3 regions of the Ruegeria sp. S263 genome follow, and region 2 is predicted to be linked to each of the others. Evidence: riboswitches for the same ligand, from Rfam matches in the RefSeq annotation. Region 2 holds a riboswitch; each other region holds the start of a gene.
The links. A riboswitch is a leader RNA that binds a small molecule or an ion and turns the genes downstream of it on or off. The one in region 2 is predicted to bind cobalamin.
Positions count from the first base shown of each region.

Region 1: it holds a riboswitch for cobalamin, as region 2 does, so the genes downstream of both, ACT2B1_RS17585 (hypothetical protein) here and ACT2B1_RS16765 (DUF1636 family protein) in region 2, are expected to answer to the same signal.
Region 3: it holds a riboswitch for cobalamin, as region 2 does, so the genes downstream of both, ACT2B1_RS07345 (DUF1636 family protein) here and ACT2B1_RS16765 (DUF1636 family protein) in region 2, are expected to answer to the same signal.

Region 1 covers NZ_CM165558.1:3,564,256-3,573,843, forward strand. The annotation lists gene ACT2B1_RS17575 (5'-nucleotidase C-terminal domain-containing protein) at 1-1,512, shown strand, start outside; RNA gene ffs (signal recognition particle sRNA small type) at 1,552-1,650, shown strand; cobalamin riboswitch at 1,770-1,992, shown strand; gene ACT2B1_RS17585 (hypothetical protein) at 2,076-2,483, shown strand; gene ACT2B1_RS17590 (protein-tyrosine phosphatase family protein) at 2,486-2,992, opposite strand; gene ACT2B1_RS17595 (DNA polymerase III subunit gamma/tau) at 3,153-4,913, shown strand; gene ACT2B1_RS17600 (YbaB/EbfC family nucleoid-associated protein) at 5,147-5,491, shown strand; gene recR (recombination mediator RecR) at 5,556-6,149, shown strand; gene ACT2B1_RS17610 (hypothetical protein) at 6,184-6,705, opposite strand; gene ACT2B1_RS17615 (hypothetical protein) at 6,806-7,294, shown strand; gene ACT2B1_RS17620 (ribonuclease T2 family protein) at 7,291-7,932, opposite strand; gene ACT2B1_RS17625 (DUF1013 domain-containing protein) at 8,063-8,824, shown strand; gene ACT2B1_RS17630 (hypothetical protein) at 8,877-9,266, shown strand; gene ACT2B1_RS17635 (permease) at 9,349-9,588, opposite strand, start outside.
Region 2 covers NZ_CM165558.1:3,398,161-3,407,748, reverse strand. The annotation lists gene ACT2B1_RS16805 (1-acyl-sn-glycerol-3-phosphate acyltransferase) at 1-353, opposite strand, end outside; partial or broken gene ACT2B1_RS16800 (DUF6525 family protein) at 558-757, opposite strand; gene ACT2B1_RS16795 (DUF1826 domain-containing protein) at 814-1,449, opposite strand; gene ACT2B1_RS16790 (GTP-binding protein) at 1,446-2,660, opposite strand; gene ACT2B1_RS16785 (zinc ABC transporter substrate-binding protein) at 2,964-3,971, opposite strand; gene ACT2B1_RS16780 (Fur family transcriptional regulator) at 4,028-4,540, shown strand; gene ACT2B1_RS16775 (ATP-binding cassette domain-containing protein) at 4,543-5,274, shown strand; gene ACT2B1_RS16770 (iron chelate uptake ABC transporter family permease subunit) at 5,274-6,071, shown strand; cobalamin riboswitch at 6,166-6,371, shown strand; gene ACT2B1_RS16765 (DUF1636 family protein) at 6,542-6,829, shown strand; gene ACT2B1_RS16760 (ABC transporter ATP-binding protein) at 6,826-7,617, shown strand; gene ACT2B1_RS16755 (ABC transporter substrate-binding protein) at 7,630-8,577, shown strand; gene ACT2B1_RS16750 (FecCD family ABC transporter permease) at 8,579-9,588, shown strand, end outside.
Region 3 covers NZ_CM165558.1:1,468,972-1,478,559, forward strand. The annotation lists gene cobW (cobalamin biosynthesis protein CobW) at 1-981, opposite strand, end outside; gene ACT2B1_RS07345 (DUF1636 family protein) at 978-1,367, opposite strand; cobalamin riboswitch at 1,453-1,661, opposite strand; gene ACT2B1_RS07350 (NAD(P)-dependent oxidoreductase) at 1,800-2,756, shown strand; gene ACT2B1_RS07355 (phosphopantetheine-binding protein) at 3,469-3,756, shown strand; gene ACT2B1_RS07360 (AMP-binding protein) at 4,394-5,734, shown strand; gene ACT2B1_RS07365 (lysophospholipid acyltransferase family protein) at 5,745-6,542, opposite strand; gene ACT2B1_RS07370 (class I SAM-dependent methyltransferase) at 6,743-7,477, shown strand; gene ACT2B1_RS07375 (glycosyltransferase family 2 protein) at 7,489-8,223, shown strand; gene ACT2B1_RS07380 (hypothetical protein) at 8,242-8,643, shown strand; gene ACT2B1_RS07385 (ApeI family dehydratase) at 8,669-8,968, shown strand; gene ACT2B1_RS07390 (LpxL/LpxP family acyltransferase) at 8,961-9,588, shown strand, end outside.

The DNA of each region.
Region 1 (9,588 bases), 170 kb from region 2:
GTCGCCCAAGCCACGTGCCCGGTCATTTGCAGCAATGCCACCAGAGCCGACCGCCCGGCAAGCTGGCAGGCGCATACGATTCTTGACCGGAACATCAAAATGCAGGGGCAAGATCTGGTTTTGAAAATCGGTGTGTTCTCTGTCCTCCCACCGCAGACAGCCAAGTGGGAAGCGCACCGCCTGCAAGGTGCCGTTTCGGTAGAGGACATCCTGACGTGCGCCCATCGAAAAACGCGGGAATTGCGATCCGGGGGATGCGATCTGATTGTGGCACTTGCCCATACAGGGCTTGGCGCCGCTGCACCCGCGCCCAATCTTGAGAATGCGGCTATCCCCCTGGCAGCGGTGCCCGGAATTGATGCGATCATTGCTGGGCATTCCCACTTGACCCTGCCCGGCTCTGCTCATCAGAGTCTGGAGCATGTCGACCCACAACACGGTCTTGTTCACGGAAAACCGGTTGTGATGCCGGGCGCGGCCGGTTCGCATCTGGGCATCATTGACCTGACGTTGCACCAAAAAGACGCGGGCGGGTGGTCGATTGGGGACCAACATGTGGAACTGCATTCTGTTTCACCAGCGACGCCCGCGGCCCCGACGGAAGAGGACGCTGATCTGAAGCGTCTGTTCGCACAAGCACATAAAGAGACACGGTTGCACTCGGCCAAGCCTGTCGGCGAAACGCGTCAAAATTTGCACATTTATTTCAGCTTCTGTGCGCCGGACAGGGGGCTTGCGCTGGTCGCGGCAGCGCAAGCCGCCGCGTTGCGCCCCTTCCTAAAAGGAACAACGCACGAGGGCCTACCGGTTCTGTCAGCCGTATCGCCCTCGAAATTCGGAGGGCGCGCAGGGCCACGATCCTTTACCGACGTTCCGGCGGGTCAAATCCGGCTTCGCCATGTCAACGACCTGAACATCTTTCCAAACGAAATGCAGGCCGTCGTGGTTTCGGGCGCGCAGATTAGAGACTGGCTTGAGATGTCGGCTGGCGTGCTCAATCAAATGCACGCAGGTCAACAAATCGACCTGCGGAATTCCGCGCGCGCCGGTTACAATTTTGATATCCTGCACGGCCTTAGCTACCAGATCGACCTTGGTATGCCCGCGCGGTTCGACGCGGGCGGCAATTTGACGAATTCATCGCATAACCGCGTCAAGAATATTCGCCTTGCCGAGCACCCTATCGACGATCAGCAATCCTTTGTTGTTGCCCTCAACAACTACCGGGCCAGCGGAGGTGGGCATTTCCCCTTCGTAGACACCGCAAGGCAGATTCCGTTACCAGTTTTGTCGATCCAATGCATTGTTCGGGATTATGTCGCGGGCCGCCTTCCCGCGGATCCGTTGGCGGATGCGCCGCGGCCATTCACACTCAGACCGCTATCCGGGGCGTTTGCGATTCTCAGAACCAGTCCCAAGGCGCAGCACCATTTAGCTGAATTGCAGACGTATAACCCGTCAGTCATTGGGCGCGATGACGATGGTTTTTTACTAATCCGGCTTACGCTGTGACGGGTTGTCATCCGCAAACGAAATGCATATATCCACCCCTGAGAGGTTGGCGCGGGCGAGCGCCTCGCCAACCTGGTCAGGTCCGGAAGGAAGCAGCCACAACGAGCCCCGCTTGGGTCGATGTCCAACCTCTCACTTCCCCCCACATGCTTAAGGCTATTCCGCGATCCGGCATGAACAAGCCAGCCGCCCTATCGGGAAGACAACCCTGCGTCTAAAGCGGTGACAAAGCCCGCTTGACTCGGACCGATTTCACCGGATAGCGATGACTTGATGGTTCTCGACCCGGCTTACCGGGAAGGGATGAAAAGGGAACACGGTGCGGTCCTGCCCCGGCGATGCCGAAACGGACCAATGCCGCGACTGCCCCCGCAACTGTAAGCGGTGAGCAATGCCGAGACACCACTGGCCCAACGGCTGGGAAGGTTGGCAAAGCGATGACCCGCAAGTCAGGAGACCTGCCATCTGACTGAAACCGAAACTCGGGCGGGGTGTCCGGGCAGGTCAAAGCCGCACAAAGCGACCTGACCCACGCCCCCCGTCCTTCGCGCGGAGGGCGCACAATGATCTGGAAGACAAAAACGCACGAGTTTTCTGCAACGATTTGTCAGAAAACCGGCAAACCCTGTCCGGCCTTGGCAAGGATGGCACGTGCCATGGCGGACGCGATGGCGACAGCGCAGCCTGTCACAACCAAAGAGTTCGAGGTCGAAGGCAGTGGAGAGCTTTCGCATTGCGCAGAAGGGTGCACAGCACGGTTTCGCGCCCATTCAGATCTGATCAGGGTTTATTGTGGTACGCCCCCGGATACACCGACGACAAAGCTGGACGATTACGCCGACATGATGTTCGGGACCAGCCTGTCGGCCATGCCAACCGGAACGCTGTCCGATATGCCCTGCGCAATGCTCGAGGTTACAACCTTGGGACTGCGTCCCGCGGCTGGTGACCCACAACCAGCCATGGCGTGACGTCAAAGCCCGGTTGATGCCGGTGCCGTGGCCCAAGCCATCTGCGCGTCGGTTTCGACGGCGCACGGCCGGACCGCGCGCAACCGGCGCAGCGCCTTATCCGGGGCTTCACCGCCTTCGACCAGCAAGCGCAACACAATCATGCCGGACCGCCCGCATCCGCCCCGGCAATGAACCAAGACCCGTCCACCCGCAGACAGGACGCGGTGTGCATCGGTGCTGGCGTTTGGCCAATCACACCTTACGTTCGATGACGGTGCGCCAAAATCCTGCACCGGAAGATGAACCCAAGTGATTGCGCGGCTCTGCAGGTCGCGCCCGAGATGGTGCGCTCCTACGGCCTCCAACTCATTGGAAGTGGTCATCGAAATGACCATTGCCGGCCGCCATTGCATGATCCGCTCAAGATCCCCGGCAAAGTCGCCGTGCCGACCTGGCATTTGCGCCAAGCCCAACAGACCGGACCGAACCGGCATTGAGTAAATTTCAAACCTGTCCAAGGTGCGCACTCTGCCAGAAGGAAATGGCTGGGCAAGCCGATACACGCCCACCCGAACCTGTATCCAATGTGCCGCAGTAATCCAAATCGAATTTCATCGCTCCCTGCGGTGGACGTGAGCGGCAGGGGTCACTACGCTGCAAAGCTGATACGAATCCGACAGAGCAGACATGACCGAAACACCAAGCCCCGCCTATCAGGTGCTCGCCCGCAAATACCGTCCTGAAACTTTTGCCGACCTCGTGGGCCAGGACGCCATGGTACGTACCCTGAAAAACGCGTTCGAGGCCGACCGGATAGCGCAGGCCTTTGTCATGACCGGCATTCGCGGTACCGGCAAAACCACCACCGCGCGGATCATTGCCAAGGGCATGAACTGCATCGGACCAGACGGTGAAGGCAAAGCGACAATCGAACCCTGCGGCCAGTGCGAACACTGCGTGGCCATCGTGGAGGGCCGCCATGTCGACGTAATGGAGATGGACGCCGCAAGCCGCACCGGTGTGAACGACATTCGCGAGATCATCGAAAGCGTCCGCTATCGTGCCGCCAGTGCGCGCTACAAGATATACATCATCGACGAAGTTCACATGCTGTCGAACAGCGCGTTCAACGCTTTGCTCAAAACCCTTGAAGAACCGCCTGAGCATGTGAAGTTCATCTTTGCCACAACCGAAATCCGAAAGGTTCCGGTGACGGTCCTGTCGCGGTGTCAACGCTTCGACCTGCGCCGGATCGAACCCGAGGACATGATCGGCCTGCTGAAAAAAATCGCAACTGCCGAGAACGCTCAGATTGCCGAGGACGCCTTGGCGCTGATCACTCGTGCGGCGGAAGGTTCGGCCCGGGATGCGACCTCGCTGCTGGATCAAGCCATTTCGCATGGTGCCGGGGAAACCAGCGCGGATCAGGTGCGGGCCATGCTGGGGTTGGCTGATCGCGGGCGGGTGCTGGACCTGATGGACATGATCCTGCGCGGCGATACCGCCGGAGCGTTGACGGAGCTTGGCGGTCAATATGCCGAAGGTGCCGACCCGCTGGCCGTACTGCGCGATCTGGCCGAGATCACGCATTGGGTCTCGGTGGTCAAGATTACGCCGGACGCAGCCGAAGATCCGACAGTCTCGCCTGACGAACGCGCCCGGGGCGTCCAGATGGCCGAGGCCCTTCCCATGCGCATTCTGACCCGGATGTGGCAGATGTTGCTGAAAGCACTCGAAGAAGTTTCGGCAGCGCCCAATGCCATGATGTCCGCAGAAATGGCTATCATCCGGCTGACCCATGTCGCCGACCTGCCCACCCCGGAAGAGCTGATCAGACGTCTTCAGGACGCCCCGCCCCCTGCCCCGAACGGCGGGCCCGGCGGTGGAATGTCAGCGCCTACTCAGGGCACCGTTCAGGCACATGCGCCAGCGGCACAATCCTACGCGGCGCCAGCGGGTGGTGGCGCGGGCGCACCCAGCGCGGCTTTGGCGCGGGACACACAGACCGCTCTGGCCCGGTATCCGACATTCGAACATGTGGTTGAACTGATCCGCACAAACCGGGATGTGAAACTGCTGGTCGAGGTTGAAAACGGCGTGCGTCTGGTTTCGTACCAGCCGGGGCGGATCGAATTTACTCCGGCCGACAACGCTCCGACGGATTTGGCGCAACGACTGGGGTCAGCGTTGCAACGCTGGACCGGAAATCGTTGGGCGGTATCGGTCGTATCGGACGGCGACATGGCGACAATTGCCGAAGTCAGGGACGCGGCAGACCTCGCCCTGCGCGCTGAGGCCGAGCAGCATCCGCTGGTTCAGGCGGTGCTGAAACAATTCCCCAAGGCTCGGATCAAAAGGATCGAAACGCCCGCGGAACGCGCCGCAAAGGTCGAAACCGAAGCCTTGCCCGAAGTCGAAGACGAATGGGACCCGTTCGAAGAGGACTGAACCCTTCGCGAAAAACACCCGAAATACTCCCGCGCCCGCCACGGACCATCGGCTGACGCCGACAGCCCTGAGCGGACTTGGGCCCGGCAGCGTGGGCAAGGCCCGCGCTGCCGGGCCTAACGGGAGGAAAGGTCTTGCCAAAGACCTTGACGACAGGCGGGAGCCCCACGGCCCTTGTGCCGCGCGGGTGCCGCCCGTATTTAGGCTTCAAACGGACTTACAGGAGAAACACGATGCTCAAAGGACTCGGCGGTCTGGGCGACATGGCCAAGATGATGAAATCCGCACAGGATTTGCAGACCAAGATGACCGACATGCAGGAAGAACTGAACACCATCATGGTTGTCGGCGAATCTGGTGCCGGGCTGGTCAAGGCCACCGCCACTGCAAAAGGCGAGCTGAAAGGTCTGGACATCGACCCGTCGATCTTCAATGGCGACGACAAGGAAGTGGTCGAGGACCTGATCCTTGCTGCCATCAAGGACGCACAGACCAAAGCCGCAGAGCGGTCGCAGGAAGAAATGGCAAAGCTCACCGAAAGCATGGGCCTACCCGCAGACATCAAGCTGCCGTTCTGATAGACACTCCTGACGAAACACAGGCCGGGCGCGCATGCCCGGCCCATTTGCAGGAGCGCGCTCAGTGAGTTCGAACAGCGACATCGACAACCTGATCGACCTGTTGGCCAAGCTGCCGGGTCTGGGTCCGCGCTCGGCCCGCCGCGCAGTGCTGCACCTGATCCGCAAGCGTGCCCTGCTGCTGACGCCCCTGTCAGACGCCATGCAACAGGTCGCCATCACCGCCCGCGAATGCCTGAACTGTGGCAACGTCGGCACCACCGATATCTGCGATATCTGCGACAGCGAGGCCCGCGCGACTGGTGAGCTTTGCGTGGTCGAAGACGTCGCCGACCTTTGGGCGATGGAGCGCGCGGGCGTGTTTAAAGGCCGCTATCACGTTCTGGGCGGCACATTGTCGGCACTGGACGGCGTCGGCCCGGACGAGCTGCGCATTCCGCGCCTCAAGGACCGGGTGGTCGCCGAAGGAGTTACCGAGGTTATCCTCGCCTTGAACGCCACCGTTGATGGCCAGACCACGGCGCATTACATCGCCGATCAGCTAGAGGGGCAGGTCCGCCTGACCTCTCTGGCGCAGGGCGTGCCGATTGGCGGAGAGCTGGATTATCTGGATGACGGGACGATTACAGCGGCGCTGCGTGCGCGGAAAGAACTTTGATCTTATCAAAAGTTCCGGGTGACAAATGCTCCGGCTAGTCTCTTGTGATTCCACATTGTACCACCCATTCGTGCGGCAAAACATTGACTGCGATGTTGTTTGGCAGTTGGTAAAACGACATGGTTCGGTAGCTCCAAGCATAAGGAACGCAGTCCTTAAGCGCAGCCGCATGCAAATAGAACTGAAACTCTCTTGGCGCATTTCGAAGCGTCTGAAAGAATGAGTTTCTGAACTCCGCATCCGCATCAAAAACATTGATCGATCTAGCGCGCAGGACGCTTGCATAAGATCCGACAAAGACGCTTGATAGGCTCATGGCCAAGACAATGAACACCGGCAGAGTGATATGGGCTTCGAAATTTAACCTGCTAAAGAACGCACTGACCAATAAACCCAAAAAACCGCCGAAGAACACGAGAATCGGCCAAAAAGGGGCGCCCAATCGATCGCTCCAAAATGTTACAAATGCAATTGGCTGAAGAACATTTCCGAACAAGATAAGCGCCGTTGCAGCGTATGCAAAAACACTGCAAAAAAAGGCGAGCAGTAGTTTCATTGCTCCAAATTACCCTATTCCACACAAAGAAATTATGTCTTTGTAATTCAATAAAAAGTCACTAACCTCAACTGTGCCACGTTAACTGTAGAGTTGTTTAGTGACCCGCCTTCTCGCCCTCACCCTCGCCGCCTTAACAGCAACCGCCACCTGGTCGCAGGAACTCGTCGACAAAGGCTTTGCGGAGGGTTGGAACATCATGATGGACCCTGCGCTTGGCAACGGGTGCTTGATTCAGACGGTGTATGAGGATCTGTCGGTGGTTCGGATTGGTTACGACGCGCTGAACAATCGCGGGTATTTTACGGTTTTCAACAAGGCGTGGGGCGACATCGAACAGGGCCAAAGCTATCCCATCCGGTTCGAACTGGATGGCAAAAGTTTTGATGCCACGGCCACGGGGTTCAAATTGGACCGCGTGCCGGGTGCGACCGTGTTTTTCACCGACCGGAACTTTGTGAATGCGATCGCTCAGAACCGCACGATGACCGTTTACAATCCGGCAGGGGAAACTGTCATGGCCATAGACCTGAAGGGCACGGCCAAGGCGCTGGAATACGCGCGCGACTGTCAGAACAAGAAACTCTAGCGAATCGGATCGAACAGGGCGTCCTTGGCTGCACAATCGCGGATCACGTCCTGGCCGCAGGGAACGGGTTTAAGATCGCGCGACAGGCACAAACGGACTTCTTCAATGTAGCCTTGTTTGCAGGTGATGGTGATCATGTCCGGTGTTAGTCCCGGATTAGCTTTCAGAAACGCCTCCTCAACCACCGAAGCCGGCAGTTTGACGGCCTCTTCCAGCTTGCGAAAGACCTCGGGCCGCGCGACTTGCTGATATGCTTGGCGCGACAGCGCGAAATAGTCCGGCGCGGACAGGCCCGAGCAGGTTCCGTGTTTCTTCCACTGGTGCCACGCCAAACCGGACGTGCCCTGAATATCCGCCATTTCCCGCGTCATACGACGGGTGGGTGGCGCCACGGCGGTTCGGCAATAGGACGGCCAGCCCTGATGAAACTGAGGCCACAACCCGTGCAGGATCCAACCATGATCGTGACGCGCATCGCATTGATCCGAGCTACGCGCATCCCCTTCACGCGCGCACCAGTTGGGCGACCAACTGAGGGACAGAACATAATAGTCGAATTCCCCTGCCTTTTCGCCCTCGGCCAGCGCCGTCGCCGCACTCAGAACGCATAATAACAGCCCCAGAATCCCTTGGCGCATTCGCCTCTTCCCTTCTTGACCTTGCGCGACTATATACGGGCCAAGTTCCCCGACAACGGAAACCTGCCCCAAGACCACGGGGCCGCCGAATTCCGGCGACGGGACAGATGTATTTAAAGGAGACGGGCTGATGGCAAAACCGCTTATGGCCAAGGCAACAGCCGTATGGCTGGTGGACAACACCACGATCAGCTTCAAGCAGATCGCGGATTTCGTAGGTATGCACGAGCTTGAGGTGCAGGGCATCGCCGACGGCGACGTGGCCGCTGGCGTCAAAGGCTTTGACCCCATCGCCAATAACCAACTAACCCAGGACGAGATCGACGCCGCGCAGAACAACCCGCTGCACAAGCTCAAGCTTAAGTTCAACGCTGCTGCGGCAGGCGAGGAAAAGCGCCGTGGCCCGCGTTACACCCCGCTGTCCAAGCGTCAGGACCGTCCGAACTCGATCCTTTGGCTGGTCAAGTTCCACCCTGAACTGAGCGACGGCCAGATCGCCAAGCTGGTCGGCACCACCAAGCCCACCATCCAGTCGATCCGCGAGCGCACCCACTGGAACATCGCCAACATGCAACCCATCGACCCGGTTGCCCTGGGCCTCTGCAAACAGTCCGAACTGGATGCGATCGTGCAGAAGGCGGCCGCCAAGAAAGCCGCCGAAGGTGGCGTCATGAGCGATGACGAACGCCGCAAGCTGGTTTCGACCGAGCAGTCGCTGGAAATGGACGCCGCGCCAAAAATCCCGACCGCCATCGAGGGCCTCGAGACATTCTCGCTGTCTGACGAGCCGGTCGAAGAAAAAGACGACGAACCGGTCATCGACGCGGATAGCTTCTTCAACCTGCCCAAAGGCGGGGCCGAGGATGAAGACGAAGACGATCTGCGCCCCTAATCTACAGACAGCCCCTGCCTGAACAGGCCGGGGCTTTTTTGACGGTACCCCCATGCTGAATGTCTTGTCTGCCCTATTTGGTCCACACCGTGCCGTGTCGATCTATGCTTTTATGAAAACCAAGGGTCTGGCTGTGCTCGGAGGTGTCGGAGTCGTTGCCGTTGCAGCGGCCCTATTGCTTCTCAACGATGACGGGCGCCACGAACACGAAGCATTCATGACGGTTCCGGTCCTGTCTGCCACGCCGATCAACGGAGATCTCAAGAATGGGGTCATTGCCTCGGTACGGTTGCCGGACGGGTCTGCAACGTCGATCTCGTCGACAGAATCACCGATTTCCCAGACCGTTGGCGACAGCGCCTGCATAGAAAAACGCGTGTATGTCGAAAGTGGTGAACCGCGATACCGCTTCAAGCTGCCACGCTACTGCGACGCAAGCTGATCACGCGAAACCGTCCGGTGAGAAAACACCGGGCGGTTTTTCCTTTTACGCGTCTGGGGTTCAGCTTGGCACCCAAATCGCACTAAACCATCTGAAAGATGATCCCTGCGATAATGGCGCCGGTTATGCCCAGCCCCAGATAGGTCGCAAACACCTTCGGCTTGACCAGCGACCAGACGGCTGCCATGGCCGGGATCGAACTGACCGCACCTGCAACCATGAAGGACATGGCGGCACCGACGCTCATCCCTTGTTCAGTCAGACCGGCCAGCAGCGGCGGTGCGACGTATGAGTTCAGGTAGGCCGGCATTCCAACCAGGGC
Region 2 (9,588 bases):
ACCTTCAGGTCCGCGCGATGGTCCTGCAATGCCCCCGCATGGGCAAGAAAATCGAAGGTCCCGATCGGATGGGTCGAGGCGATGACGACCGGGCCTTGGGTCGGAATATTCTCAAGCCCGTGCGCGCGTATCGTGGTTCCGTGGTTCATCTGCAAAACCGCGCGCACCAACTCTGGCCCGGTGCGTTCACCAAGCTCCGACAATATCTCTTCGGTTTCTTTCAGGGCAAAGAAAGCCTGACCAGTCGTGGTGCGGTTGATCCAGTCAACGCCCTCCATCAGGTACCGCAAGACCCTTAACCTAAAGTCTGCTCCAACTGGAATGCGCAGACGGGCGCGCAGTAAGTCATCCACCGGATTATCATTATTGTCGTTGCCCAAGGCGCGCCCAAATCATTGTAGTGTCGTGATCACGACGCTTACACGTATTCGGTTCAACTGCACAACCTTGCGACAGTCTACAGGCTGTTTAACTCCGGACACCGTGAGATTATGGGGGCTGGTTTGACGGGCGAGGAAGTCGCCCTTTCAGATCGTTTTCGGTGAGGTCCAAACATATCATGCTAATGCTGCGCCTTTGCTATCTTTGGCAAGTTGCAAGGCTTCAAGGCGGCCCAGTTCCTCTAGGGCACGGCCATGATCACCTGTATGGGCCAGCGCTTTCTGATAGGCACGAAGGACTGATCGTGGACGCCAAGGCAACGCGGCCTGAGATACCCACGCACGCAAGACCGAGGCAGGCGGTCAAACTCGCGCATCGGATTTTCGGCGCGGCGTCGCTTTCTGAGTTTCGTCTGGCCAAGATTTCGCGGCATCAGACGTCTTCTTCGATGTCAAAAATGGGATCGAGCACCAGAACAAGGCGGGTCTCACCTGTTCCCGCAATTGGTGGCGAGCGATGCAGTAACCCTGACGGAGGGTTCTGTGGCCAAAGCGTGCCACGCATAACTATGGGGGCACCGGTTGCCACGGTAAACACGCGGTCTGGGTCAAGGCCATCCCTTGAAACACCGTATTGCGTGCCTGTCCCGCGATAGGTGCAGATCAGGCGCGCGTATAAGGCATCTATGTGGAATTTCCTGCAGGCATTGGTGTTGATCGCGTCTAGGCGAAGTCGAAGATAGGGTGCGCGCATCATCTCGGCAAACCGCGTGGCGAGGTCTGAGATGTCATCCTCTAACCAAGTGCGTTCTGCACCTTCGTCCATCCCCGCCATGTTGCACAAGTGACTCAGGGCGTCCGGAACGGCCTGAGGGCGTAGGACTAGCCGCGCTTTGGGCAGATGCGATGGGTCCAGGGTGTTGATCCATGCCTGAAATTCCGGCGCAAGTTGACGGCGCCAGATAGTCGCCGCGCACCCCGGCATTTCGATTTTGGCCAATCCGTCCGGCTTATCCGATACGCCCACTCCGACGGCTGCGCCGTTCAGGTCGGTGCGATGATAGGTCATGCGGCATCCTCCACTCGGCGCCACAGCGGAAACGGGTCAGGCAAGTCAGATGGAAGGGCATCCGGCCCGGGTGCAGCGGCCTGAGATAGCAGGCAGGATTCAAGACGGGATTTGAGGGATGGCCAGTCGATACCTGCACCGATAAACACAATCGCTTGCCGCCGATCGCCCCAAGGCTCGACCCAGTGTTGTTTGATGTAGTCAAGCACTGACGGGTGATCAGGCCATCTGGTATCGGGCACGGACGCCCACCAAGTTCCGATTGGCTTCACGCTGGACAGAGCGCCAGCAAGGGAAAACTCAGCCACCCACTCGGGACGGGTTGCAATCCAGAAATGACCTTTCGCCCGGATCACACCGGGCAAATTGCCATTCAGCAGCACCAGGATTTTCTCGGGCTCAAAGGGTTGTCTGGCGCGAAAAACATAGGACGAAACGCCATACTCTTCGGTTTCCGGCACGTGGTCGGCAAAACCATAAAGCTCCTTGACCCACATGGGGTGCTGATGCGCCTTTTCGAAATCGAAAAGGCCAGTGTCCAGAATGGCATCACTGGAAAGCTCGGATTGGTTCGTTTCGATGATTTTTGCATCCGCATTGAGGCTACGGATGATCTTGCGCGCTGCATCGGTGCGTTCGGGCCCGGCATCAGCAACCTTGTTCAGGATGACAACGTCGGCAAATTCGATCTGGTCGGTCAGTAGATGCACCAGAGTGCGATCGTCCTCGTCGCCAAGGGTCTCGCCACGGTGGTGAAGGAAGTCGTGGCTGGAGTAGTCGTTAAGCAGATTCACCGCGTCAACCACGGTGACCATCGTGTCAAGGCGGGCCACGTCAGACAGGCTTTTGCCGTCTTCATCGCGAAAATCAAAAGTCGCCGCGACGGGCAGGGGTTCTGAGATACCAGTGGATTCAATCAGGAGATAATCAAACCGACCTTCCGCAGCCAGTCGCCGGACCTCGGCCAGAAGATCATCGCGCAGGGTGCAGCAGATACAGCCATTTGACATTTCAACCAGAGTTTCATCGGTCCGGCTGAGTTCCGTTTCGGCCCGGATCAAATCGGCGTCGATGTTCACTTCGGACATGTCATTAACGATGACGGCGACACGCCGGCCTTCACGATTATTGAGAACCCGGTTCAGCAGGGTTGTTTTGCCAGCTCCAAGAAAACCGGACAGGACAGTAACGGGAAGGCGGGTATCAGTCATAGCTTAAAAACACTTCTTCTTTCGTGGTGGGTATGGGGCGACGGGTTCGCAACATGTTGGCGTGGGGTGGGAGGTCGTAATTTAGATAATGAAATGTAATAACCTAACGATATGAAAATGTAAACCACAAGCGCCTCGTGGATGTTCGCGGATTGGGGCTAAGGCCGTAGGTCTTTCGTTCGGTTTTAGGGCGAATTTGAAAACGTCAGCGGATCGCGATCACTCGGAACTTGGGCAAACACTCACTTGCGATGCCGCTGACGTTCAGCCCGGCCGAATTTTGAACTTCGGCCGGGCAGGGGATCAAAGGCAATCGGCCAGTGTTTGCGCCATGTTGCGAATGACTTGGGAGTAAAGCGCCGCTCCGGGCTCAAGATCAGAGCCGAGCGGGTCGATCACTGCGGTATTGGCGTCGGCACCATCCATCACAACCTCGACGATCCCAGGATTGAACTGCGGTTCGGCCAGAACGCATTTCACGCCTTCGTCCTTGATGCGCGCCTGAATTTCAGCAATGCGGGCCGGGCTTGGGTCGGATGCATCACCGATCGAAATGGCGCCAGAGGCGGGAAAATCAAACGCATTTTCAAAATACTGGTAGGCATCGTGGAAGACGACAAAGCTGCCTCCTCGGACCGGCTCGAGCGTTTCGGCGATCTCAGCAGACAGGGCCGCCATTTCTTCGCGCGCCGCCGCAGAATTTGCGAAATACGTACCGGCGTTGTCCGGATCAGCCGCAGATAGTTGAGCGGCGATCACATTCAGCCACGTATTTGCGTTCTCTGGCGACAACCAGGCGTGCGGGTCATGGTCCCCATGCGCGTGACCATCGTGGTCGTCATGCCCCTCGTGGTCATGATCATCATGGGCATGTTCATCGTCATGACCTTTGGCTTCAGCATGGTCGTCATGGCCGTCATGTTTGGCGTGATCGTCATGATCGTGGGCTTCAAACAGGGCGTTCTCACGGAAATTCAGAAGAATAGTTCCATCCGTTTCCAACAGGGTCGTGACGGTTGCGCCGTCAGCAAGGGTCTCGACGGCCCCTTCCATCCACGGTGTCAGGTCTTCACCCATCCAAAAAACCAAGTTGGCGTCTTGCAGCGCAGCAGCTTCTGAGGGGCGCAGATTGTATTCGTGCGGCGAGGCACCCTGTGAGATGATCAGGTCGGGCGTTCCGACACCTTCCATAACCCGTGCCACAAGCGAGTGAACTGGCGCGATGTCGACCGCGACATTGGGTACATCCGCCAAGGCCGTTCCGCCCATGAATGCAGCGGTGATAGATAGTGGGAGAAGCTTTCTGGACATCAGACCCTCTGTGTGATTTTATAACATTGCGAGCGACATACATGATATGGAATAACATGACAAGTGATACGCAACCCGAAATAACCGGAGATACGGCCCCGGTTGGGTTCCAAAAGCATGACCACAAGACTTGCGTTGCGGCCGGGCTGTCCGCAGCGGAAAACCGGTGCAAGGAAGAAGGACTGCGTCTGACGCCAGTCCGTCGCAGGGTTCTGGAAATGCTGTTGCAAGAGCATCGCGCGCTGGGCGCGTACGCGATACTCGACCGATTGCGCGAGGAAGGCTTTGGGTCACAGCCTCCGGTGGCCTATCGTGCGCTCGACTTTCTTGCTCAGAATGGGTTCGTGCATAAGATTGAGCGACTGAACGCCTTTGTTGCCTGTTCTCACCCGGGGGCCTCTCATTCGCCGGCCTTCATGATCTGCCGAAAATGCGACGCCGTGGCCGAGGCGCAATCCACTCCGGCCAAAGGTGTTTTGGGGGCTGCAGCACGCGCGGCGGGTTTCGAAATTGAACGAACGGTTGTAGAAGCCGAAGGGCTTTGCCCCGACTGCACCGAAAAGGCGTAGAAATGACCCTGATCACCGTTGAAAAACTCAGCGTAAGGTACGGTGCGAACACCGTTCTGCAAAATGTGGATATGGCGATTGAGGCAGGTGAGATCGTCACCATCGTTGGCCCGAACGGATCGGGCAAAACCAGTCTGCTTAGGGCCATCATCGGTGCGACAAATCCCTCTGCTGGCCATGTTTCCCGGAAGCCTGGGCTGAAAATCGGCTATGTGCCGCAAAAACTGCATGTTGACCCGACATTGCCGATCTCGGTTGCAAGGTTCATGCGTCTGACGCACCGTGTTTCAAAAGATGACTGCGCTGCGGCGCTGGCGGCGGCAGGTGTGCCGGATCTTTTGAAGCGCCAGATGTCCCAACTGTCCGGGGGCCAGTTTCAGCGCGTATTGCTGGCGCGGGCTTTGATCAATCGTCCCGACATCCTTTTGCTGGACGAAGCCACGCAAGGTCTAGACCAGCGAGGCTCGGCCAGTTTTTACCAGCAGATCGAGGCGGTGAGACAGGAAACCGGTTGCGCCATCCTGATGATCAGCCACGAGCTGCACGTTGTGATGAGTGCTTCGGACAGGGTGATCTGCCTCAATGGTCATGTCTGCTGCGAGGGGTCGCCTGCCGTGGTTGCTTCGGCACCAGAATACCGCGCCCTGTTTGGAACAGGCACCGGTGGCGCGCTTGCCCTGTATCGCCACGAACATGATCACAACCACGACCACTCTCACGAAGCGGCAGAATAATGCTTGATGATTTTATGACGCGGGCAACGCTCGCCGGTATTGGCGTGGCAATTGCAGCCGCCCCCCTTGGGTGTTTTGTGGTCTGGCGGCGTATGGCTTACTTTGGCGATGCCACCGCTCATGCTGCGATCCTGGGTGTTGCGCTGTCGCTGGCTTTCCAGATGTCGGTCTTTCTGGGCGCATTGGTTGTCGCGCTTATCATGGCGTTGGCCGTCACATTGCTGTCCGGTCGCGGTTATGCCATGGATACCCTTCTTGGAGTTATGGCGCATTCGTCGCTTGCCTTTGGCCTTGTCGCGGTGTCGTTTTTGTCGGGCATTCGCATCGACCTGATGGCCTATCTTTTTGGTGACATACTGTCAGTTTCGCGCACCGATCTTGTCGTGATCTGGGGCGGGGCCGCGCTGGTCGTCGCGTTGATCGTATGGCGATGGTCGCAACTGCTGACCGCTACGCTGAACGAAGAATTGGCCTACGCCACCGGGTTCGACCCCAAGCGCGAGCAGTTGATCCTGACTTTGTCACTGGCGGTTACGGTTGCTGTCGCGATCAAAGTTGTAGGCGTGTTGCTCATTGCCGCGATGCTGATCATTCCGGCGGCGGCCGCGCGCAGCCTGGCGCGATCTCCGGAAACGATGGCATTGATTGCCGCGGCAATCGGGGCTTTCTCGGCCGTAGCAGGACTGCGCTCAGCTTATGTGTTTGACACACCGGCGGGTCCCTCAATCGTCTGCGTGGCCGCGGTTTTGTTTGCCGGTTTCAGCCTCACGGGATGGCGGTCGCGAAGCGGGGTGTAGGACAATTATACTTTGGATTGGTCAATGGGGTTTTGCGTCTGCCAAAAATTGATTGGCTGCCACAATATTGTCGTTGACCTGACATGTGATCTCGGGCACTCGTTCGGATGATGGTTCCCGATGGTGCGCCCAAGGGATGAAAAGGGAATACGGTGAGGCCGCCATTTTGCGCCAAGTCCGTGACTGCCCCCGCAACTGTAAGCGGTGAGCGACGCCAACAACCCACTGGCCCAAGTGCCGGGAAGGATGGCCGAGCATCGACCCGCAAGTCAGGAGACCTGCCATCAAATGTTAACCAACTCGGGGCGGGGCGTCCTGAAAGGAGGCTTTGATGGCACGAGCACATCGTGTTTACATTTCCGACACTGTCTGCCCGCGCTTTGAAGCTGGCGGAGGAACCCATGCCGTCAGCGCCTGACCATTTTCTTCTCATCTGCAAAACGTGCCAGGGAGAGGCCCACGCGCAGGGCTTGTCCGACGCGCTGTTCGATCGTTTGCCAAATGGTTTTTCCATCCGCATGGTCGATTGCATGGCTGGATGCGCGCGGCCTGTGACTGTTGGATTTCAGGCAGTCGATAAAGCGCAGTACCTTTTTGGTGACATTCTTGATACGCAGGATATCCAGGCACTGACTGAGTTTGCCCACCAATACCAAAACAGCGCAGATGGCTGGACCAATGCGACCGAGCGTCCGAAAAAACTGTTCACAAAGACACTGTCCCGCATGCCCCAAATTCAAAAAGGGCTGTGTCCATGACCAACCCAGCTATTTTGGTTGCGCGTGATCTGACCCATCAGGTTCTTAGTGGCGATATACTGCTGCAGGGGGTCTCATTCACATTATGCGAAGGCGCAATCCTTGCAATTGCCGGGCCCAACGGGGCAGGCAAGACGACGCTTTTGAATCTGTTATGCGGCGCGCACGAGGTGAATCAGGGTGATGTTCTGGTCAACGGACGCAGCCTGAAACAGATGTCCGCACGGGATCGGGCGCGGACGATCGCCGTGGTCAGTCAGCAGGAGTTCCCGGATGGCAGGTTGCTGTTGCGGGATTATGTGGCGCTGGGCCAGATTCCGATCCGTGCAGACCGCTCTGCCGAGGAACACGCCGCGGATCTGGTCAGAATCCTGAGCCTCACCGGGCTTAGTGCTTTGGCCGAAAAAAAGATGGCCGTTCTGTCCGGGGGGGAACGCCAGCGCGCGCATATCGCCCGTGCTTTGGCCCAGAATCCTACGCTTTTGTTTCTGGACGAACCCACCAACCATCTGGATCCAGACACGAAGGGGCGGATGCTGTCGCTGGTCGCTGAACTGGGAATCACTGTGGTGATGATCCTGCATGATCTGGTGATGATCCCAGAATTTGCCACTCATGTGGCATTGATGAAAGATACACGGCTGACTGGTTTTGGGCTGGTCGCCGATGTGCTGACCCCGGACAGGGTTAGTGACACGTTTGGCGTCGATTACCTGTGCTTTCACCACGAAGGGCGCGTGATCCCGGCGCTGGATATCCGAAAAACCTCGATAACAACTTATGAATAGGAATATTTCTGAATGAAACAGATCTTGTCTGTGGCGTTGACCACCGTTTTGGCAGGTGGTGCCGTCGCGCACGAAGTCACGGTTGATAATTGCGGTGCGCCGCTGGTGTTCGACACCCAGCCCGAGCGTCTGGTTGTGCATGATATGAACATGACCGACATGGCCTTTGCGTTGGGTCTGCAGGACAAGATCGTGGGTCTGACCGGCATCACCGGCTGGTACAAGACCAGCCCCGAGTTTGACACGCTGCGCGGTGACATCCCCGAGCTTGCGCCGAAATACCCAACTGTTGAGAACCTTGTGGCGGTAGAGCCTGACCTGTTCTTCGCGGGTTGGTACTATGGGATGAAGCCGGGGGGCGACGTGACGCCCGACACGCTGGAACCCTTTGGCATCAAGACAATGATCCTAACGGAAAGCTGTGTGCATCTGGACAAGGAGCGTCCCGAGGCCAGCATGGACCTGTTGTTTGATGATGTGCTTCGTCTGGGCGAGGTCATGCATGTTGAAGACAAGGCCGAGGCTCTGGTTTCCGGCTGGAAAGAGGAACTGGCAGCGATCCAGGCGCAGACTGCGGACCTGCCAAAACCCCGTGTTTTCCTGCTGGATGGACCAGCCGACGCGCCCTTTACCGCAGGTAAATTCGCCATCCCTGACGCGATGATCGCTGCAGCTGGTGGTGCGAATGTCACTCATGACATGGACACAAGCTGGGGCCGCACCTCGTGGGAAGCTGTGGCAGCTTCGAACCCCGAATTTCTTGTGCTGCTGGATTATCAGACCGGCAACGGCGCGGAGGACACGTTCAAGTTTCTGCAGGAACACCCCGTGATGTCGCAGACCGACGCGGTAAGGAACGAGCGCTGGATTGGCCTACGTTACGAAGAACTGACCCCCGGACCCGCAAATATCGCGGCGATTTCGAAAATGGCCGACGCGATGCACCCGGGCCTGAACTAATATGGGCCGTTTTGGCCTGACACTCTTGCTTGGGGCGGTTGTTGTGGCCGCCCTTTTGCTGGTTTCGACCATTTACGGCACGACGCAAATTCCAGCCGCGGTTGCGTTGGATGCGGTGATGCTGGGCACCGGCATGGCGGATGGCGAGGTGTCGCCGCTGCACCGCATTGTCTTTGACCTTCGCTTGCCGCGTGCATTGTTTGCGGCCGTGATCGGTGCAGGGCTGGGCGTTGTCGGCGTAGTGCTTCAGACCACAACACGCAACGACTTGGCTGATCCCTTCCTGTTCGGCCTTTCGTCGGGTGCGGCGGCGGGTGCGGTTTTCGTCATTACGGTGACCGGCGACATCCTGGGATTCTGGACGCTGCCGCTGGCTGCATTTTGTGGCGGGCTTGTCGCGTCGGGAATTGTGCTGGCACTGGTTCACGGGTTGCGCACCAGTGCGCCGGAAAAGCTGATCCTGGCGGGGTTGGCAGTTTCGTTTCTGTTTTCGGCGATCACGAACTATCTGATATTTGCGGGCGACAGTCGCGCCGCGCACTCGGTCATCTTCTGGATGCTGGGTGGACTGGGTCTGGCCCGATGGGAGACATTTCCGCTGGTCTGCGCCGGGATGTTTCTGATCTTGATGTATGCCCTGTGGCGCAGTCGCTGGCTGGATGCGCTTTTGACCGGCGACTTGACGGCAGCGACGCTGGGCGTTCCGGTACAGGCATTGAGGTTCCGCATGTTTTTTGTAGCGGCACTAGCGACCGCCGTTTTTGTTTCGGTTGCGGGGGTTATCGGTTTTGTCGGGCTCATGGTGCCCCATATCGCACGTGGGATCGCTGGGCCTCTGCACAACCGTCTTGTGCCCGCTGCCGCCATCGTCGGGGCGGCTTTGCTGACCGGTTCAGATATCCTCAGCCGCCTGTTGCTTGCGCCTCAGGAACTGCCAGTGGGTATTGTTACCACCTCGATCGGGTCGGTTTTTGTTTTTCTTTTGTTGTTTAAAACAGCAAGGGACACGAA
Region 3 (9,588 bases), 1.8 Mb from region 2:
GACGACCAACCGCGAGCGGCGCGCCTCGTCCGGTTCCCAAAGGCGATCATACTGATGACGCACGCGCGCGCCCACGGCCTGCACCAGCAGGCGCATCGGTTTGCCTTGAACGTCGGCATAGCCTTTGACGCGCAGGATGTTCAGTTCAGACGCCAGACGTTCGATTTTGGCCACCAGATCGGCCGGGTCGGCCTGTTCGGGCAGTTCGACGATGATGCTTTCGAAATCGTCATGTTCGTGGTCGTCGTGACCGTCATGATGGCTGGGGCGCGCATCCATGTCATCCTCGGCAGCCGCTTCAAGTCCTAACACAACACGGACGTCCACGGCACCTTCGGCAACCTCAACCACAGGCAGCGGGCGAGGGGACTCGGCGGCGATGATCTCGCGCGCTTTGGCGACGCCTTCGGGACCGGCCAGATCCGGCTTGGTCAGCAGGATGATATCGGCGCAGGAAATCTGATCCTCAAACACCTCGGATAGGGGCGTTTCATGGTCAATCGAGTCATCGGCCAGACGCTGAGCGTCCACGGCCTCGACATTCGGCGCAAAGCGACCGGCAGCCACAGCCTCGGCATCGGCCAGCGCGATCACGCCATCGACGGTGATTTTCGAACGGATATCGGGCCAGTCGAACGCCTTCAGCAGCGGCTTGGGCAGGGCGAGGCCAGAGGTTTCGATCAGGATGTGATCGGGACGCGGCTCCAGCGCCATCAGAGCTTCGATGGTCGGGATGAAGTCGTCGGCCACGGTGCAGCAGATGCAGCCGTTCGCCAGTTCCATGATGTTCTCTGCCGGGCAATCCGGGATCGAGCAGGATTTCAGGATGTCGCCATCGACGCCAACATCGCCGAACTCATTGACCACCACGGCCAGACGTTTGCCCTGCGGGTTCTGCATCAGGTGCTTAACCAAAGTTGTTTTGCCCGAGCCCAAAAAGCCGGTGATCACGGTGACGGGGAGTTTTTCCAAGTTGCTCATTTCTGGGCTCCAATCGGGGGAATGCGGGCCGCGCAGTTTTTGCGGAAATGTTCGGGGCGTTCGCGCCATTTGACTAAGCCGTCTTCGGTCGCAAGGTACTTGGTCGCACCTTCGACGATGGTTTCGACATGGTCGCTTTCATTCAGGTGCTCATACACGAACGTCCAGCGTTCGGGCCCACCGCGTAGAACGATGGAACAGCCCTGATCACAATTCGACAGGCATTCTACGGCTTTCAGGACAACGCCCTCTGGCAGCGTGGCCTGTTCAAGGGCTTTGTGCAGCAATGCGCCGGGCCGCTGCGCGTCGTCCTCGACGGGCAGTCCTCGGCGACAGGTGGTGCAGACCAGCAGCTCGACTGGTGCAGTATCGGTCACGTCTCTCATCCCCCCAAATCCTCTTTGTGGGGGACGGGGTCTCATGCGGGCCACGCGTTGCGACATGGACCCGACACCGGAACACCCCGTCCGGTTACATCTTCGGGCGTTGGCAGGTCTCCCGGCTTGCGGATATCGGGGCATAGCCCTGTCAGATGTCCCGCCTTCCCGACCTTTTTGGCCAGTGGCTTTGGGCACCCTCTCCGGTCACGGTCGCGGGGGCGGCTGTGTTTCACGGAAGATCCGCTGACACATTCCCTTTTCATCCATCCTCAGATGGACACCAACGGATCGGACATGCGGCACCCGGCAGGGGATTGTCAAGCGACTCGCAGATATCTGCGCTACCAGAGTGAAAAAGCGACCTGACAGCGTCGCTGGGCGGCATGACTTGGGGGCAAGCGTCATGCTGCCATGCCCTAAACAAGAGAGGTATGTCGCATGAAGGTAGGCTTTATCGGGCTGGGCAATGTGGGTGGCAAACTGTCGGGATCCTTGCTTCGCAACGGGATCGACCTGACCGTACATGATCTGAATCCCAATCTGGTCGCTGAATTTGTAGCGCGGGGTGCAAAGGCCGCCGAAAACCCTGCGCAGTTGATGCGCGACTGCGATGCGGTCATTACCTGCCTGCCATCACCCGCCGCGTCGGATGCGGTGATGCAAGAGATGCTGCCCAATGTCCGTACCGGCAAGATCTGGATGGAGATGTCTACCACCGACGAGGCCGAGGTCAAACGGCTAGGTGCCCTTGTTATCGAGCGCGGGGGCGCAGCGGTGGATTGCCCTGTGTCGGGCGGGTGCCACCGCGCTGCGACGGGCAACATCTCGATCTTTGCGGGCTGTGACCGGAATACCTTTGAGCGTATCCTGCCATTTCTGACGACAATGGGCCGGCGCATCCTGCACACCGGTGATCTCGGCTCGGCCTCGGTGCTGAAGGTCCTGACAAACTACCTGGCCACGGCGAATCTGATCACTTGCGCCGAAGCATTGGTTACCGCCAAGGCGGCCGGTATGGACCTGAATACCACGTATGAGGCCATCAAGATCTCTTCGGGTACATCCTTTGTCCATGAGACAGAAAGCCAGGTCATTTTGAACGGATCGCGGGATATCTCATTCACAATGGACCTTGTGAAAAAGGACATCGGTCTGTTTCAGGAGGTGGCAGACCGCGCCGGTGTTCCGCTTGAAATGAACCCGCTGATGATCCGCATTTTTGACGACGCCATCGCACGTTACGGAGAGCGGGAGCTTTCGCCGAACATCATCCGGCGCCTGGAGGATGCGACTGGGCTGGATGTCAGCGCCCCAGGGTTTCCACCCGAGATGGAAGACGATGAACCCGAAGAGCCAGGGTACGAGGTCGTCCCTCAGGGTCGCAACGCCGTTTAGTTATTCATGAAGTCCGTCACCTTGCCGCCGCGCGCTCGTCCACCGGGCGCGCAGCGGTCCTCCTGTGGGCAGGATCGCTCTTCTAGCAACAGAAGCAGGGTAAGGCCTACGGGAACAAAAATCCCATTTCTTGATGGGTTTAGGCGCGGGGAGGGCGCTATTGCCCAAGTGCTAAACTCGAGCACCACAGAGCTAAGTCGATGATTTAGAATAAAATGGAGGCGAGTACCGGAATCGAACCGGTGTACACGGATTTGCAATCTGTTGGCACTTACATCACAATTTGTTTCAACTTACTAATTTTGTGAGATTTTTCGAAGCTTCCTGTTTCTTGTTTTGGGATGAAATCCGCAGAAGTGGCGCTTAATCGCTCTTAGGGTCAGCACTCATTGAAACTCGGTCGCCATTTTGCCGTACTATGACCAGCACCAGAAGGTCTACGCCAAGCGAGCTGCGTTTGCGGCTTTGAGAACTGGTTAAATTCGTGCGGTTTTCCCTGATTATTGGCGTAAAATCACATGTGCTGCCTCATTTCTTGTCTTATATCGGGGGCGTGGATCACTGACTGTGCGCATCGACGAAAGATGGGTGGATTGCACCGTTGCAAAGAGGCCAGTGTTGAAGCTCCATCGACGTATGCTGCGTTGACTATTCACGACGGCTGCGGCAGACAAATCTAACCTATCGGAACGCAGAAACAAAAGGCATTGAAGTGGATACTCTTCACGTTACTCACGATCTTTCCACGCTCGAGATCGAAGTGGCCGAACTAATTGTAGAATCTCTGGAGCTGGACGATATCACAGCACAGGAAATTGATTTCGATGCGCCTCTATTCGGAGACGGACTTAGTCTCGATTCTATCGACGCGCTTGAGATCGCATTTGCAATTGGCGAAAAATACGGCTTCAAGCTGCGCTCGGACGATGAGCGCAATGAAGAGATTTTTGCCAACGTCAGATCATTGGCGCGGCATATTTTCGACAACCGCGCAGTATAGTGCAGTGTGTCAGGGGATTGGGGAAATTATCTGATCTGGGTCGCCCTGCCGATCTTTTTGGGCACATGGGTTCTTGCGCCAGCTTTGTTCAATGTCCTTTTTGGTCTTCTGTCCCTTTTGGGACTTGCTTCATTTTTTTTTGGACCGTGCAAACGGAAACGGTTGGCGTATTGGGTTTTCTTGATCGGATTGGCTCTTATTTCCGCTGCCGTTCTGATTGATCCCAGTGTCCCGTTCTGGCCATATCTAGCTCTTGCCAACGGGAACGTAGCTGTAGCTTACGTATTCAGCCACCGAATTATTCAAGGGCGTTCCTCTTTTCTGGCGCATTTCGTTGAGGTGGCGCATCAGGGACCACCGATGTCGAGCATGTTTATACGCTATCTAAAGCGACAGTGTTTCGTATGGATGGGATTTGGCACGACAACTGTAGTGCTCAGTGTTACTGCTATGGTCTCATCAGAAGCACGAGTTGTGGTCAACCATGCGCTTTGGGCCCTTTTGGCAATTCAGATTATTTGGTTTTGCGCCTCGCACTTATTCGCGCAAATTTGGTATGGGCGCCCAGAACGTTGGCAGGTTACTCTGCTGCATATGACGCGGCACGAAACCTGGTCAAAACTTAAGATCTAAGAATATGTACTCTTCCGACCACACGATGTTTTTTTCCACGAAGGGCACCGTCAATGCCGCGCAGTTTGCCTCTGCGACAAGGTCGCTTCAGCCAAGTATTGGTGAGTTTTCTCATGTCTGCAATCTTTATCAGGACAGGCTGCGATTCTCGCTAACCTTGGCCGCAGCAATGCTGAATGGGCAGATTACCGTATTACCGCCGTCAGACGCACCCGAAGCAGTTTCAGCGTCGCTGTTGGGCGCGGAAGATCCGTTTTATGCTAGCAGGGCTACCCTGCCTGTCGAAGATCCCGCTCCGATTGCGAATTTAAGTTCAGTGGATTTGGATACTCAGACGAGGCAACTTTTTTGTCGGCTTGCGGCATCTCAAAGCGAAATTAGTGTATTCACATCAGGGACAACCAAACGCCCCGACCGGGTCGCAAAAACTTGGAGTATTCTGAACGCGGGAGCGGCCGTTACCAAGCTGATTACAGATCGCCTTGACGCTTCGCCAGACAAAGTTGCGCTATTGGGCACCACACCTCCACGTCACATGTTCGGGCTAGAGGCAAATGTCTTTGCTACCCTTGGTCAAGGACTTTGTACCTACAGAGAAACAATATTCTACCCAGCTGATCTAGACGCGGCGGTTGCAGCGGCCCGTGCTTTGGGGCGAACACGGATTGTACTGGTTACAAGTCCTGCGCACTTGCGGTTTTTGGAACGAACAATTCTGAGAACGCCTGAAATTTGCTGCGTGCTTTCCGCTACCGCTCCGTTGTCTGTTCCTCAGGCTGAAAGGCTTGAGGCGCGTGGTAAGCTGCGCGTTTTTGAGATTTACGGCAGTACGGAAACAGGGTCACTGGCGTTCAGACGAACGTCTGAAGAAACTGCTTGGACGATTGCTGCAGGTTTTGAAATGCAACAGCATGGAGATTTTTGTATCGCACAGGCACCACATCTACCTGATCAAGTGATACTTGGCGATGAAGTCGAATTGAAATCTGACGGTCAGTTCCTGCTTCTCGGTCGCAAGGGTGATACCGTTAGCATTCGTGGAAAACGCAACCATCTTTCTGCCTTGAATGCTATACTGGCCGAGGCCCCGGGCCTGTCTGATGCTACATATTTGCATATGAAAGCGGAGACTGATGATCAGTTGGCGGTAGCAGTTGTGCCGGGTGATAAAACCGTTGGCGAGAGTGAAATAAAATACCGAATCCGGAACTATTTACTAAAGCATTTCGATCCGGCGTTTGTACCAAAGCGTGTCCTGATTCTAAACGAGATTCCACGTACACCGACAGGTAAGATTTCTTCAGAATCCTATAAGGTCCTTGCTAAAAAAGCAGGTATTGGCTGAAGGGCAGAATCTAGACGACTTGCGACGGAATCTGGGGGCACGTTGAAGGCTTAGTTTTAAGCAGCTTCGCAGCCTCGGTGCGAATAGTTTGCTCGATCTTATTCGAAAACTCCTGTGGTGAAAGACCGGGATCTATCGGCGCCAGAAACCTTAGGGTGATCACACCGGGGTATTTTATCGAATATCCCGGAGGCCAGGATAAACCTGCGTTCGTTACAAATGGGATAACCTTGACCTTGCAGTGTTTGTAGAGGGTCTCAAACCCGCGTGCATACTCGCGTGTTTGCCCAATAGGCACGCGAGATCCTTCGGGAAAGATCACAATGCTGCGGCCCTCTGCTATTGAGGTTTTACCACCGCGCAGTAGACCACGGATGTTTTTGCCGGGAGAGTCGGGGTCGATGTAGATCATCGGTGCATGTTTCAATCCCCACCCAAAGACTGGAATAGAAAGGGCTGTACTTTTGGTCACCATATTCACGTGCGGAACCAGCACAGTCATCATGATCGATTCCCAAGCCGTTTGGTGGTTGCCCATGTATATAACAGTTTCGTCGGGGACATTTTCCAAGCCTTCCAGCTTGTACTTCACACCAAGAATGTATCTAGCGCCAAAAATGAATGATGCGGACCAGAAGCGCAGAAGCCAACGAACGTGGCGCGGTGTCTTCGTCCATCGCAAATAGACCAAGATAACAAGCCCGCAAATGAGGCTAATTAAGAAAACGAACAACTCATTGAGGCGGGTGCGCATAAACGCAATGATTGTTTCCGGTAAGGAGTGGTTGGATTCTGTCTTGCTGTTCATTGTTTAGAAATCATTCGCTTAGGCCACATTCCCAAAAAGCGTACTCGGGACGTGATTTATCCTGTGTAGCTTTGGATGGAAAGACCGACCGGCTTTAAAATTTATTCCGGTTTGGGCTTTTTTGTACCTTCTATTCTTGCAATAAGGACCTAAAAAACGGGTTGCTGACGCGGCACCCCAAGCAAAGAAAGAGCACCTAATTGCCTGAGGAAAACAGACCAATTGTGGTTGGAAGCTACTACGACTCCGCAGATGGGAAACAACCTTTTCTACGGGACGTTTTTGACGATACAGCAAAACACTATGAATTCATTGCCAAATGGGGATGGTTCGGGTCTGGCGATTGGTACAGAAAAGAGGCGCTAATGCGTCACGGTGTTACTCCGGAGATGCAAGTTCTGGATGTTGCAACCGGAACCGGACAGGTTGCCCGTGCTATCCTGAGCATCGTCAACAGCCCCGATCAGGTGGAGTGTGTCGAGCCATCCGGCGAGATGATCCGCGAATCGCTGAAAACCGTACCGGTTGTCCACCATCAATCAACTGCCGAGCAGCTACCGGTTGATAGTGACAGATTTGACTTTCTGACGATGGGTTTTGCGTTGAGGCACGTGGATAGCCTCGAAGAAAGCTTCAAAGAGTTTCATCGAGTTCTGAGAAACGGTGGCCAGGTGCTGATCATGGATGTTACTGTGCCTAGCGGAATTGTTTCCCGGCAGATATTTAAAGCATATTTTAAGTATCTTCTGCCGTGGGCATCAGGATTGCTTACCTGGGATCGCAATTCGTATCGTTTGATGCGGTATTACTGGGACTCCATGGATCAGATGGTGGATCCAGAGGCTATTCTGACTAGCCTGAAGCGGGCGGGGTTTGAGGTGGCCGAACACAAGATGCTTTTGGGCTGCTTCTCTGAATACAGCGCCAAAAAGTAACCCTATCCGGAATGCCTGAAACCGTTGCCCTGATCCCTGCGCACAATGAAGCGCTTACTGTTAGGAAGGTTGTGGATGCGACTGTACCATTCGTTGATCAAGTGATTGTCATCGATGACGGCTCCACGGACGACACGTCTGGCTGTTTGGCAGGCAGCGATTGCAAGGTCATTCGTCATGAAGAAAACCTTGGAAAGGGCGCGAGGTTGGTTGAAGGACTAGACTACGCACTAAGCATCGGGGCCGATGTCGTTGTAGTCTTGGACGCCGATCAACAGCATGATCCCACAGACATTCCTAATTTTATCAATGCACATCGTAAAGATCCCTCGGCGTTCATTCTAGGCGATCGTTCGGGGGATATGAAACACATGCCCAGCCATCGTCGGCGCAGCATAAAATTCGGCAATTTCTTCATCGGCTGGGCCTGTAATAGATCTATTCAGGACGCACAGTGTGGAATGCGGGCCTATCCTTGTTCGATGTGGCAGCGACTGAAAATACCAGTGCAGCATACACATGGTTTCAAATTCGAAACCGCGGCTCTCATGTATGCAGCGAAACTTGGCACGGAATTTTCCTATGTGCCGATAAAAGCCCGATACGATGGTTACGTTCTACGGCCGAGTCACTTCGACCCCATGCGTGATTTTTCGCGTTTGTTCGGGTTGGTCACGGTGTTCCTCTTGAGTAACCGGCTTTGTATGCCTGGTCTTGTGCGGGCAATTGGGCTGAAAAAAGAATAAACTAAGGAGTAATGAACTATGAGATCGATCTTCAAAGCTTTGCGAATTGCGGTGGTAGCGACCTTACTAGTAAGTACACCGGCGTGGGCGCTGAAGCCGGTTCAACCAATCTATACAGATATTGAAGCCGCCAAAGGCAAACAGTTTTCCGCTGCACAGGTGCAGCAGGCTTTCAAGACGTGCGGTGCTCAACGTGGTTGGCGGTTTTCATCCGATGGGACCGGAAAAATGGTTGGGACATTGACTGTTCGGGGCAAACACTACGTTGCGGTCGATATTCAGTACAGCGGCAAAGCATTCAATATTACTTACCGCGACTCCAAAAACATGAAGTACAACCCTAGTAAGAACACGATCCATAACCGCTACAGTAGTTGGGTCGAGAACCTAAGCAACGATGTACTTTTTTGCCTCAACTAATTGCTGATCGGAGCGGGAGAGTGGTTTGATAACGTTTTCCTTCCCCCGCGGCATCGCCAGTGACTCGGATTGTCTGGATGGGCATTTTCCAGGCAATCCAATAGTACCGGGCGCGGTGTTATTGGGGCTTGCGACCCAAGGCCTATCATCGAAGGGCTACAGGATACTTGCCTTGACCCGCGTCAAATTCCTGAGTCAGCTGACCCCAGGAGTTCCATTCGAAATCAACTGTAAGATAGCGAAAGACTCAGGACGCATCGCTTGGGTTGCATGTGGTGATCTTATAGCCGAAGCCCGGGTGCGAATTGGACGCGTTCATGACTGACAATCAAGCCGAATGGGCAATTAGCAAAGAGGCTGGCTCGGCCTGGCAACTTCGTTTCATGCGTTTTCTGGGACTTAGAGCGCCACGCATAGTCAGTTCCCCTGTACTTTGGGTAATAGCCTTGGTTTTCGCCGCCGACCGACGCCGCGAAACCACTCGAGCGTCCGAGATGTACCTAAGCAGGATTCTGAACCGTCCTCCCACTTTCTGGGAACGCCATCGCCACAATCTTACATTTAGCCATGTGTTCTTTGAAAGAGTGGGTTTGTTGGCTCAAGGGACATCAGAATATTCTGTTTCTCTCCGGGGGGGCGAGATTGTGCAGGAACGCGTTTCTAAAGGTCGAGGGGGCGTTCTGTTGGGCGCTCATTACGGGAGTTTCGAAGCATTAAGGGCGTTAGAACGTGATCTGCCAGGGTTATCTGTGCGTTATCTAATGTTTCCCGAACATGCCGAACACAGCACCCGTCTTCTTGAGGCGCTTAACCCCAAGTTGGCCGACAGGGTCATATCGCTCGCAAACGGACCTATGGCCATGTTTCAAGTCTATAGTGCGCTAGAGAACGGCGAGTTTGTTGCCTTTCTGGGCGATCGCGTACCTGATGAGTCGACCCGCGCTG